DNA from 3 places in the Lentihominibacter sp. genome. Region 1 is predicted to be linked to each of the others. Evidence: riboswitches for the same ligand, from Rfam matches in the RefSeq annotation. Region 1 holds a riboswitch; each other region holds the start of a gene.

The links. Region 1 has a riboswitch for FMN ahead of ACLR96_RS09125 (MATE family efflux transporter). Riboswitches for the same ligand answer to the same signal wherever they lie in the genome.
Region 2: linked by a shared signal. The riboswitch ahead of ribD (bifunctional diaminohydroxyphosphoribosylaminopyrimidine deaminase/5-amino-6-(5-phosphoribosylamino)uracil reductase RibD) and the one ahead of ACLR96_RS09125 (MATE family efflux transporter) in region 1 are both predicted to bind FMN.
Region 3: linked by a shared signal. The riboswitch ahead of ACLR96_RS04085 (ECF transporter S component) and the one ahead of ACLR96_RS09125 (MATE family efflux transporter) in region 1 are both predicted to bind FMN.

Annotation. Positions count from the first base shown of each region.
Region 1 is NZ_JBKTXS010000039.1:10,912-15,181, reverse strand. It holds partial or broken gene rpsL (30S ribosomal protein S12) at 1-92, opposite strand, end outside; gene ACLR96_RS09125 (MATE family efflux transporter) at 252-1,631, opposite strand; FMN riboswitch at 1,694-1,804, opposite strand; gene ACLR96_RS09120 (hotdog fold domain-containing protein) at 1,996-2,457, opposite strand; gene ACLR96_RS09115 (aldehyde dehydrogenase family protein) at 2,607-3,959, opposite strand; gene rpoC (DNA-directed RNA polymerase subunit beta') at 4,222-4,270, opposite strand, start outside.
Region 2 is NZ_JBKTXS010000001.1:74,546-78,815, forward strand. It holds gene ACLR96_RS00385 (bifunctional 3,4-dihydroxy-2-butanone-4-phosphate synthase/GTP cyclohydrolase II) at 1-86, opposite strand, end outside; gene ribE (riboflavin synthase) at 108-761, opposite strand; gene ribD (bifunctional diaminohydroxyphosphoribosylaminopyrimidine deaminase/5-amino-6-(5-phosphoribosylamino)uracil reductase RibD) at 746-1,849, opposite strand; FMN riboswitch at 2,098-2,242, opposite strand; gene ACLR96_RS00400 (hypothetical protein) at 2,324-3,481, opposite strand; gene ACLR96_RS00405 (ATP-dependent Clp protease proteolytic subunit) at 3,565-4,263, opposite strand.
Region 3 is NZ_JBKTXS010000009.1:65,004-69,273, forward strand. It holds gene ACLR96_RS04075 (methylglyoxal synthase) at 1-181, shown strand, start outside; gene ACLR96_RS04080 (PHP-associated domain-containing protein) at 216-1,070, opposite strand; FMN riboswitch at 1,253-1,388, shown strand; gene ACLR96_RS04085 (ECF transporter S component) at 1,546-2,136, shown strand; gene ACLR96_RS04090 (HD domain-containing protein) at 2,274-2,942, opposite strand; gene tsaE (tRNA (adenosine(37)-N6)-threonylcarbamoyltransferase complex ATPase subunit type 1 TsaE) at 3,254-3,679, shown strand; gene tsaB (tRNA (adenosine(37)-N6)-threonylcarbamoyltransferase complex dimerization subunit type 1 TsaB) at 3,667-4,270, shown strand, end outside.

The DNA of each region.
Region 1 (4,270 bases):
ATAGAGTTCATACCCTTATTCAGAGCCGGAGCAGTTGACTTCTTCTCGCTGCTGGTTCTGCCTTGACGTACTAATTGGTTAATTGTAGGCATCCTTTTTCTCCTTTCTTGATATAATAAAAATACGTTAGCTTTGAACAATAAAGCCCAAAGCTAACATTTATTTTACCACGGTATTTATCATTATGTCAACATCAATTAAAAACTGATTTCTAAGACAAATATGAATATATTATCAGAAAGTTCTACGCTCTATTGTATCCACTGTTTCTTCTTCCATCCTCTAAACTCTCCCACAACTAAAGATATCGCCAGAATAAACACCAGTATATCTGCTATGGGTGCAGCAGCAAGAGCGCCGTCAAGACCAAACTTACTTGATAGTATTATTGAAAGAGGAATGAGAAAGATCGCCTGTCTGGACAATGGAATAAGCAGGGATTTTGCAGGCTTTCCAATTCCCTGAAAAAATGATGCTGTGACCATATGAACGCCATACACAAAGAACGCCATCATAAATATTCTAAAAATATGCTGCGAGCAATCAGCATACATAGAATCTCCGGATACAAACAGCATTCCTATTTGTCTTCCCAAAAGTTGATATACAGCGAACCAAACGAGAGAAACTACCACTGCTATGGTAGCAGCCGTTTTGTAAGTCTGTCTGACTCTTCCATAATTCTTAGCGCCAAAATTAAAACCGTTTATAGGCTGTGTAGCAGAAGAAACTCCTACGAACATAGCATGCGCTATCTGATAGACCTTCATCATCATGCCATAGACTGACAAAGCCATATCACTTCCATATACACTCACGGCACCATAAATGGTCATAAGATTATTCATTGTTATCTGCACTACCGCAGTCATAATTTGAGTCAGAAGACTCGGAAATCCTAAAGCTAATATTCTTCCGGTTATATTTACGGAAAGTTTCAGATGAGCTTTACATATACGAACTGTTTTAAGTTTTCTGAGATACAACAGACAAAGTATTCCTGCTGCTGCCTGGCCTATAACAGTAGCTACACCTGCTCCAAAAACCCCCATCTTAAATCCGAAAATGAAAACCGGGTCAAGAACAAGGTTTATCACAGTACCTATTATCATACATTTCATCGTATACTTAGGGTTGCCGTCTGCACGTATAATAGCAGTCAAAGCCGCACTTATCATAAGAAACGGGAGTCCCCACGCAATAGTTTTAGTATAGACCAACGAATCAGCAAAAGCATTATCTGTAGATCCAAATAGTTTTACTATCTGGGGAGCAAAAATTAAAGAAAGCAGCAAAATCAAAATTCCGGATCCTATCAACAAAGTTACAGCATTGCTGACAGTACGGTTAGCATCCTCATATTCTTTTCTTCCCAGACAAAGACTTATATTAGCCGCACAGCCATCTCCAATAAGCAATGCAATTGACATAGCAATAATAGTTAACGGAAATGCTACATTTGTGGCTGCCATTCCCGTTACTCCCACTCCCTGTCCTACAAAAATCTGGTCAACTATATTATACAGATAATTGACCATCAAAGTTAAAGCTGTAGGAATAGAATACTTAACGATAAGTTTTTTTATTGGTTCTGTTCCAAGAGGGTTCTGGGTAATTTCTTGGTTATTCATAAAAATCTCTCCTTTATTTTAGGCAAAGAAAAAAGAACAAAGCATTCAGAAAATCAACTGAAAGCCTTCTTCTCCCATCCAGACTGTCTGTTGGCTTCGGAATCAAACCGAATTAGCTTATTGCTCGCGGGCTGTACCGCCAGTAGAGTAAAAACTCATTTCCGAAGAAAGGTTCTTTTATACGGATATATAAAGGATATCACAAGGTTTGCACTCCGTCAACATTCACTGTGTTTCAAAAACAAAATCGACTCTTTCATAACCTACAACAATACTTCCGATATGAAAAAACGGACAGAATAAATCTGTCCGTTTTATAACAAAGTAATGAATAATCTAATTCATAAGATTATTTAATTCTTTCTTATTTCTCGCCTGGGTGCTTTCTGTCTTTGAATGAAGACTCAGTAGCGCCTCTCTGGTCTTTCTTAGCGATGAATAAGCTTCCTGTTGCCTTACCGCAAAGTACTGGTGGCTCACAAGCTGTAGCAGCTGTTTCAGGAGTAGCTACGTTTGACAAATCTGCATCTGTTCTGTCTAACTGAGTAGCAACCTTCCAAGCTTCGAACTGGCAAGTGTATGACTGATTACCAACCTTTTCGATCCAGCCATGATATTCCATGAAGTCTCCAACATATACTGGAGCTAAGAATTCGATTTCTTTGTATCCTAAGAATAAGCTGATATCTCCATCAACATATACCATCAGTTCAGTACCAACGTCTCCCCACTGGTCAACGATTCTAGCACCATTTACTAATCCGCCTACATAATGTGCATCTTTTGCACTCATCATAAGATGATGAACTACTTTCTTACCAACCATAATTTTCCTCCTCTTTCTGCTATGCAGAATAATATTAAATGAGTAATTGTTTTTTCTATAAAGCAGTTTTGTCCATATCTTTTGGGACAAAACTGGTTTATGTCCCAAAATTTTTAATGCCTTTTCCGATTAATTTCAAACTGGCTTTATTAGTCAGCAAAAATCTTTGCAGGATCAAGCGGTTCTACGTCTAACTTCTTAACGATCTTAGAAACGTTTACCATGTGTATGTAGTCAACGTTACCAGCTAAGATATTGTTACCCCATGTACCGCAACCTTCTGATACTGCAGGTGACAGTGCGTTAGTTTCAGGTCCCCAAGCATCCGGTGTAGGCTGGTTAACCAGTACACGAGCTACAGGAATCTTTTCACCGAAGTAAAGAATATGATCTTCATCATTTGAGAAGATACCAGCTGTATGTCCAGTACCGCCATCTTCTTCCATGTTTCTGATAGCCATGTCAACAGCTTCTTCAAACTTGTCGTAGCTCTTTAATACTACTACAGGTCCCATGATTTCCTTGCCGAGGATATCATCTTTACCAACGCCTTCTATCTTAAGACCTATAACCTTAGTTCCTTCTGGAAGAGTAAATCCAGCAGCTTCTGCGATTACGTCAGTATCCTTACCAACTAAACCTGAGTTGATCTTTCCATCCTGGAATAAAGCTTCACGGAACTTAGCAACATCATCAGCGCTTTCAAATACAACAGCACCGGCATTCTTAAGTTCTGCAAAGAAATCAGCTTCCAATTCCTGTGGGTAAAGGAGTAAGTTGTCTCCGTCGCAAAGGATTCCGTTATCGCTTGCTACAGCAACAATTGTCTGCTCAGCAGCATCCTTAAGGTCATATCCTCTGTCTACGATTACAGGAGGGTTTCCTGGTCCTACACCGTAAGCAGGAGTTCCGCTTGAGTAAGCAGCCTTAGTGAGGCCGGAACCACCAGTTGCGAGTACGAGGTCGCATTTTTCCATTAATTCCTGTGACTTTTCGATAGTAACATCGTTAACAATCTGAATAAGGTCTTCAGGAGCACCGTTCTTAGCTAATGCTTCACGAATTAAGTTAACTGTAGTAGTTGAAGTCTTTTCTGCACGTGGAGCAGGTGAAATGATAACTGCATTCTTACCCTTTAAAGCGTGCATGAAGTTTCCTAAAGGTGTAACTGTAGGGTTAGTTGCCGGAGTGATAGCACCGATAACACCGATTGGATGAGCAGCTTCAATAAGACCGATTGAAGGATCTTCATTGATGATGCCAACAGACTTCTTATCCTTGAGATAATCCCAGAAAGCAGCAGCTGTTCCAGTGTTCTTGCCAATCTTGTCTTCATAGCTTCCAAGTCTTGTTTCCTCAACAGCCATCTTTGCTAAAGGTTCTGCATTCTCGTAAATGATCTTTGCACTCTCATAAACAAGCTTATCCACCTGTTCCTGAGTATAATCTTTGATCTGTTCAAACGCTGCACGCGCTTTGTCAATTTGGTTTTGAATAGTCATACTTATCAATCTCCTTTTTAATTTTACTATTCTCGAAATTACTAAAAATCAAACTATTTACTTTTTTGATCTTTAAATTATCTCAATTTGATTATATTTTAGCATTCTGTCTACTTACTGTCAAGGCACATTATCAGTACACATTTAACTTTTTGTACAAAACAAAAACCTCTGAAAATTGAAAATGCTCTTTCAGAGGTCTGTTTTTGCTCACTATTTAGTTTAATATTTAACGAAAAATGACAAGCTCAGAAACTAATACTTATTCCCATTCAGCGCTTTCTGATGTCTCAGAGATTCCCGAAGCAGAT
Region 2 (4,270 bases), on a different contig from region 1:
TCTCTGTCCTCATCATCTGTAACAAGTATTATCTTTCCTTTTCTCAGCTCATCAAGTGCCTCTTGTATCGTATTGAATTTCTCCATAATAACTTTCTCCTTTTCTTTCTAAAACCCATTTTCCATCAAAAATTTTTCTGTAATTTCCCTGTCTGCCTTCATATTAAGTGCAGTATTATTAAACATCATTTTTTCCACATATTTTCCTATAGTATCATTTTCGAGATTCACTTTATCCCCTTCTTTTTTTACAGAAAATATGGTATTTTCCACTGTATGAGGTATCACCGAAACAATGAAGCTTTGTCTTTCGCACCGCACTACAGTCAGACTCGCTCCATCTATCGCCACAGATCCTTTCTCAACTATATATCTCATGATTTTTTCCGAAGTCTGTATTGTATACCAAATTGCATTATCATCAAGAGAAATGTCTGTTATTATTCCTGTCCCATCTATATGTCCCGATACTATATGTCCTCCAAACCTTCCTCCGGCTTTAATCGCTCGCTCAAGATTGACGAAACTTCCCGTTTCCAAATCTCCCATAGAGGATCTTTCGATAGTCTCATGCATAACATCCGCCTCAAATTGGCTGTCCGTCAGATCAGTGACTGTAAGGCAAACACCATTTACAGCGATACTGTCCCCCGGTGCCGTATCTTCCAGTATTTTATCGGCAGCAACAGTAAAAACCGCTGACGCTGGCCCCTTTTTTATCTCTTTTATTTTCCCTATCTCCTCTACTATTCCTGTAAACACTTTTTCATGACCTCGCTTTCCAACAGTATATCGTCATTAAAAAACGTTATTTTAGGCGGCGATGCCATAAAAGCCGCCGCCGGCATACTGACTCCTTTGCCGCCTATAGGAGACGGAGCTCTTCCTCCGCCAAATAATTTTGGAGATATATATACCTGTATCTTATTAACTATATCTGCTTCAAGCGCCGCCCAGTTAATAGTGGCTCCTCCCTCCAGCAAAACACTGTCTATATTTATTTCGCCAAGTTTTCTCATAAGTTTTTTAAGATCTATATGCCCGTTCTTTACAGGAATATGAAATATTTCACATCCTGCCTGCTGTATTTTCCGGTATTGTCTTACATCATTGGAAGCTGTAGCTATGATAGTTCTGATTTCTCGGGAAGTTTTTACTATCTGCGAATCTTCAGGAATCCTGAGGTCTGTATCGCATACTATCCTTATGGGATTTCTTCCTCCGGCAATCCTGCAAGTTAAAAGAGGATCATCTTTAAGAACAGTGCCTATTCCCACCATGACAGCACTATACCGGTTTCTGTCACGATGTACCTGTTTTCTCGCTTCTTTACCTGTTACCCACCTTGATTCTCCTGTGCGTACAGCGATCTTTCCATCCATAGTCATAGCATATTTCATTACCACATATGGAAATCCTGTACTTATAAAATTAAAAAACACATAATTCACAGAGTCACATTCCTCTCTCAAAAAATTTTCCGTCACCTTTATTCCATGTTCCTTCAACATTTGTATACCTTTTCCTGAAACAAGAGGATTAGGATCATAAGACCCTACTATCACATGTTTTATCCCTGCCTGTATTATAGCCTCTGTACATGGCGGCTGCTTTCCCTGATGACAGCATGGCTCAAGAGTTACATACATATCTGCGCCCTCCGGGCATTCACAGCATGAAGAAATAGCTTCCCGTTCTGCATGAAAGCCTCCATATTCCATATGATATCCCTTACCTATCACTTTGCTGTTTTTTACTATCACAGCTCCTACCAGAGGATTGGGGTTTACCTTTCCGCAGCCTTTTTCCGCTAAATTCAGCGCCAGACGCATATATTTTTCATCCTTCATCTTAAATCCTTTCAAAATAAAAACTAATTTTATCATTTCTTTTCAGCATCAGATTTTTCAACGTTCAGCCAATCTCATAAAGCAATATTCACCTCATAAAAAATACCCTGAACATTTTTCAGGGTATTACAAAAAATATAGCCAAATCACTGTTCATGCCATATTTAACAACCAAAATATAAAAAACTCTGAAACAAAAATAGTTTCAGAGCCAATGGTTACACAAATATACGCATAAACTGCGTTTATCATATCTTCTCCCATCCAGACTATACTGTCGGTTTTGGAATCTCACCAAATCCTGATTCAGACAAAATATCTGCTGAATCCTGTGCTTTCACACTCGCGGACTTTACCGCCGATCGGGAATTTCACCCTGCCCTGAAGATAATATTCAATTATGTATAATATATTAGTCCTGTAAAGCATATCTGTCAAGAATTATTTAAAAAAATATTCTATCTGATACATACATCACCTTTCAGGTTCTGTAAGTTTTTCTACAAGTCTTTTAATACTGTTTCCGAATTTTCCGTCCAGAAATATGCGCATGATCTCCCCTTCCTGTAAAAATGTACTGCTTCGATTTATGCATATGTCTGCATCTATCATGCAATTCTTTTCCCCGGAAATTTTATCTGTATTCGAAATCTCAGTTTTCAGATTTTCTACCTTTATTATTTTATCTATGACCTCTTCTCCACAGCGATATATGAGATGCTGCAGATATTGATTTTCTCTTGCGCCATTTCCCTGTCCTTTAGATACGAGACATATCCTTTCGCACATTTCCATACATGTTATATCAGTTTCAGACAGATTATCGCCCATATCTATTATAATAAAATCATATCGTCCGATATCTATGAGTGATGCCATAAAGACATTAAGCTCCTCATCCGTAATATCTCTTAAAGGATTCCTTCCAGCTGTAGGAGCAAAGGCCTCCACTCCGAAATCATCATGTACAAGATAACCTTCTACAACAGGGTACTCATTATCCCCGATGCCGTCTGATTTTATTACAGAAGACGAATTCTTAAAAAGATGATATAGATATACGCCCACTCCTTTTACTCCGATAGGACTTTCTATAAATTCACCTGTTGATTCTATTTCCTCAAAAGAAAGATACAAAACACGACTACCTCTGAAACGGCACAATTCCTGAGCTGCCGCCATTGCGGTTACAGTGCATCCTGAACCTCCCATCCATGAGGAGAAAACAAGTATACGTACTTTCTGACGCTGTATGTTAACCATACGCCGTCCTATCAAAAAACTGTATATCTCAAACAAAGACGCCGCTATGCACTGAGCCTGACTGTATTTGTAAATACAGAATTTTCCTTCATTAAAATCTTTTACAGACATAACCGGTTTCTCAGACAAAAGTATAATTCTGCCTCCGTAAGATGATTCTGCTTCTGCTCCATCCCATAATATCAAATCTACAGATTCAAGGAAAGATACTTCATCCTTCTCATTACCGTATTCCCTCATCTTTGAGAAAAACTCACTCTTTCCTATCATCTGTATTATCATACCTACACATAGGTGAATCAAAGCTTTGCTCAGTGCCCTGCCATACGCTTTGTCATCTGTGACAATCATCAATGAAATATTTTCCATAATTCTCCTTTCAAATTAATGCATTATATGGAAATTAATTCCTTTTAATATAATACATCTTATGGAAAATATTGTCAATAATTTTATTTTTCTTCTATTCTTTTTCTCAGCTCTGCTATCGCCTGAGACACTCCTCCGATTTGATCGATTATACCAGTTTCCACAGCTTCTTTTCCGAAAAGTACAGTTCCCACATCATTAGACATATTGTCATTGCTGTTCATAAGCCATATTATTTCATCACGTTTGGCTTTTGAATGTTCCTCTATAAAATTGATCACACGTTCTTGCGTTTTTCTCATATAATCAAAAGTAGTCTCTGATGTGATCACTATTCCGGTAGTTCTGATAGGATGCAGCGTCATGGTGGCAGTTTTGGCTATAAATGAATAATCCGTAGCTGTTGCAAGCGGTATGCCTATGCTGTGTCCGCCTCCCAGAACAAGAGATACAGTCGGTTTTGATAAAGTAGATATCATTTCTGCAAGGGCAAGCCCCGCTTCAACATCACCTCCTACAGTATTCAAAACAACCAAAAGACCTTTAAGCTTAGGATTTTCCTCTACAGCTATAAGCTGGGGTATTAGATGTTCATATTTTGTAGCCTTGTTATCAGGCGGAAGAACATTATGCCCCTCTATGCTGCCTATAATATTTATATATTGAACATCGCTTTCAAAATCCGTTCCGGTAGTTAAAAGGCCAAGCTCTGTAATAAGATCTCTCGTACTGTTTTCCTGCTCAGCAGTCTTTTTTTCTTTTTTTTCCTCTTTCACCTTCATAATCTCC
Region 3 (4,270 bases), on a different contig from region 1:
GCGGGCTCTTTTAAGGATTGCAGTGGTCTATGATATACCGGTGGCAACTAACAGAGCCACAGCTGATTTCATAATGACATCTTTCTATATAGATGATGAATATGAACGGGATGTTCAGGATTTTACTCCTGTGATAGAGAAGGAGTGCAGTACTGAAAAAATAATAATATCAGAAAGATAAAATTGTCCAAATGAGAATCGCATTAAATGCGATTTCACCCGGACAATTTTTTTTGTTTTGATTCTCTGGATTTTTGTTCTCTGCGGGTACGCCGTTCTTTGTAAATAAAAGGACGGACTATGGGACGGAGAAGCTTCCTGTGTCTTATTTTTCGGTAAGGACATATGAGTTTTCCGATTCCTCTGTTGTAAAGTTTGAAACTTAGTATACCTATCCAGTGCTCTTTTCTTTTTGCTTTTTTTGTTTCCTCACGTTCAGTTCCATGGGCTTCTATTTTTACTCCGTTTTTTACTGCTGCTATAAGATCATTATTACAGTAGATATTTTCGGATATATCTGTGCAGGCCATTCCTATATATTCGCTGACATGAGAGTCTGAACCGGCAAACGTGGGAAGTCCGCATTCTTTTGCGAGAAGAGCGGCTTTACTGTTTGACGAGCGAGATTCACATGTATTAAATGCCTCTATGAAATCAAACCTTTTTAGAAGACGCATATCCATTTTTTTAAAGCCCATCGCGCTGGAACTCGCCACTCCGAAAGGATGAGCAGGTCCGAGAATGCCTCCGAAAATATGAACAATCTTTATCAGTTTGCTGCATCTCATTCCGCGTATCTTCATGATGGGAAGATAAAGATCATCAGGCATGATAACGAGGATATGACCGGCGTCTTTAGTGTCATATTCTACGCCTCTGATTACGCAGAAGTCTTTGTATCGGGGATCATTTTTTATTTTGTCCCAGGCTCTGCAGCCTTTGTAGCTGTTATGATCTGAGATCATAAAACCGTTAAAGCCAAGTGCCATGAATTTGTGAACAAATTCTTTTACAGAAACCTTGGAATCCAGTGAACCTTCTTTTGTATGACAATGTAAATCAAATTTCAATGTTTTCGCCTCGGTTCTTATATTAATAATATAGATTTTAAGATAAATCTAACTATACTCTAATAGTATTCCCAAATTAAAATAAATTCAATGAAAAATAAGTGAAAAAAATATTTCCATAAAAACACTTTTAGAAATATCTTGACAGTTATATGTTCCGGAATCTATAATATTACTGTAAAAATCTGTTTCAGGGCGAGGTGAAAGTCCTCACCGGCGGTGATTGATCCGATGATCATAAGTCCGCGAACCTATCTATAGGCCGAACAGGTGTGAATCCTGTACCGACGGTTAAAGTCCGGATGAAAGAAACGAAGATACTTATGTTGTATTTTTGATACGAGTATTTTTAGTCTTGGAATAAATTTTCCGAGGCTTTTTTTATGCAGCGGAAGCGATCAGGACATGGATGAGGCGCTGCATATGAAACCTGACAGATGACAATAATTATTATTTTAATCGAGGAGGGTTCAATATGACTCAAAAAACTGCTGATAAGAATACGCTCAATAAGCCGCGGATGAGCAGCAGAGAAAAAACTGTAAGACTGGCAAAGATGGGAATGCTGGTGGCGGTATCTATCGTACTTGTGTATTTTATACACTTTCCGATATTTCCTGCTGTGGCATTCTTAGAATATGATCCGGCTGATATTCCTATTCTTATAGGGACATTTGCTTTTGGTCCTCTGGCAGGGGTGATCCTGACAGTAGTAACATCAGTGGTGCAAGGGGTGACTGTGAGTGCAGCCAGCGGGCTTTATGGCATAATTATGCATATTATTGCTACAAGCGTACTTGTATTGGTGGCAGGTATCATATACAAGTATAATAAGACAAGAAAAGGAGCTGTTATAGCTTTATTGTGCGGTGTTGCAGCCATGACAGCAGTTATGATAGGCGCAAATATGATAATAACACCGATTTTCATGGGAGTTCCCCGCGATGTAGTCTGGGATCTCATGCCGTTTATTGCAGGCTTTAATGCCATAAAGGCAGGAATAAACGCAGTTGTAACATTTATTCTTTATAAGAGGATATCCGGATTTTTGCATAAGACATCTTGATCGTCCTTCAAACGTACCATTTATTTGCTTATGATAAAAGAGGCTTCGTTTCGGTTGAAGCCTCTTTTTGACAGCCTTAATAATGAAGCTTTATTTTTGCTGAATATTTTTCAGTTTTTTCATATTGATTGATGGCTTTAGCAGAGCTTGCTTCCGTTGGCGAGCAGTTTGAATTTGTATCCTAAGACTTCGGCAGCTCTTTTGCACATGATCATTCTTTCAAGGAATATCTCAAAATAATCCATGAGACTGCAGATGTCGTCGTCCAGTTCAAGATTCATCTGAATAATTTTCTTTTCTTGATTAATATCGAGCTTAGATGACAGGGCTGCGTAATTGACCCGGTCATGTATATCAAAATTAGCTTTGGTTTTATTATTAACTCGATTTCTTCTTACGTCAGTTTTATCGGCCAGTATCAACGCTGCAGAAACAGGATCTATGGCGTTTCCGGAACTCTCATCATGGTGTCCGATGGCAGAAGTTACTGTCATTATATCTTCAAGCGGCATTTTGAGTTCTTTGAGTATCTGGTATGCCAAAATTGCTCCGCTGTGTGCATGGTCGTTCCTATTAATGCTATTTCCTATATCATGCATATATCCTGCTATTCTTCCGAGCTCTATATCATGATTGCTGTAGCCCAGAGATTTTAGTATCCAACCTGATCTGGCGGCAACTTTAGCGGCATGTTTTGATGAATGATCTGTGAAACCCATTACCTTTAAGACATTGTTGCCCTGCTCCAAAAGCATGTTTATTTCTTTATTTTTTCGTATAGTTTTATAATTTATTTTTTCTTCCATAATAACCCTTATTCACCAACCTTAAGTAAGTATTTAAAATCCGTATATACGGACAGCCTTTGAATTTTTATGTATAATATTGTAATATGTAAAAGAAAAGTTAACCATCATATTATTGTAAATTCTTTGTGAAAATATATTTATTTAAGCAATGTATAGCCTCAAATTATGTACGCTATATAAAAATTAATGTTATTTTATCTACCGTTGCCGGCAGATAAATTTTAATTCGGCAAAACCGGAAAGGATAGGACTTTTTTATTTTCGGGAATCTTTATATCAGTACATTTCTGTGGTATACTACATAAGTTATGGAACAGAAAAAAATATTTATAAAAAATGAAAAAGATTCTATGGAATTCGGAAAGCTTCTGAGCAGGAAACTAACAGCCGGCAGTGTCATAGCGCTTACAGGGGATCTGGGTACAGGCAAGACGACGCTTACTAAAGCTGTCGCTGAAGGTCTGGGAATAAAAGAAACGATAACAAGTCCCACGTTCAATATAGTAAAACAGTATGACAGCGGACGCCTTCCGTTGTACCACTTTGATGTTTACAGAATAGGGGACATAGAAGAGATGTATGAGCTTGGATATGAGGAATATTTTTTTGGAAGAGGTGTCTGCATAATAGAATGGGCTGAGCTTATAGAGGATATTATTCCTGATAATGCGGTAAAGATACAGATCCTATATGGCAAGAAAGAAGGAGAACGTATATATATATGTACATTTTAGGAATAGAAACCACAGGAGTTTTTGCTTCGGTGGCATTGATGAAAAATAGAGAAATTGTCGGATATGTCAAAGGATCAGACAGGTTTTCACATTTGCAGAATCTTATGCCGCAGATAGAAACTGTGCTTGAAGAAGGCGGGATAACACTTAAGGATATAGAGGCTATTGCAGTTTCATGCGGACCGGGATCATTTACAGGGATAAGAATAGGTGTCTCCTCGGCAAGAGCATTGTCTCAGATGACGAGAATTCCTTGCGTTCCGGTACCCAGTCTTGCAGCTTTGGCCATGAACGCAGCGTTTATTGATAATAAGGATATTTTGATATGTCCTATGATGGACGCCAGAAGAAATCAGATATATGCAGGAGGGTATTTTTTTGAAAACGGCTTCCCTGTAGAGAAGATAAAAGCAGGGGCATATATGCTTGATGAATTTTTGTCGAAGACAGAAAGATATAATCGAATATTGGCGTTAGGCGATGCCATTGATGTTTACGAGGAAAAAATGAAAAATTTGAGATTGCGGGGAACTGAGACAGCCTCTGAGGACATAAGATATCAGGACGCGGTTTCAGTAGTACGGCTGGGAG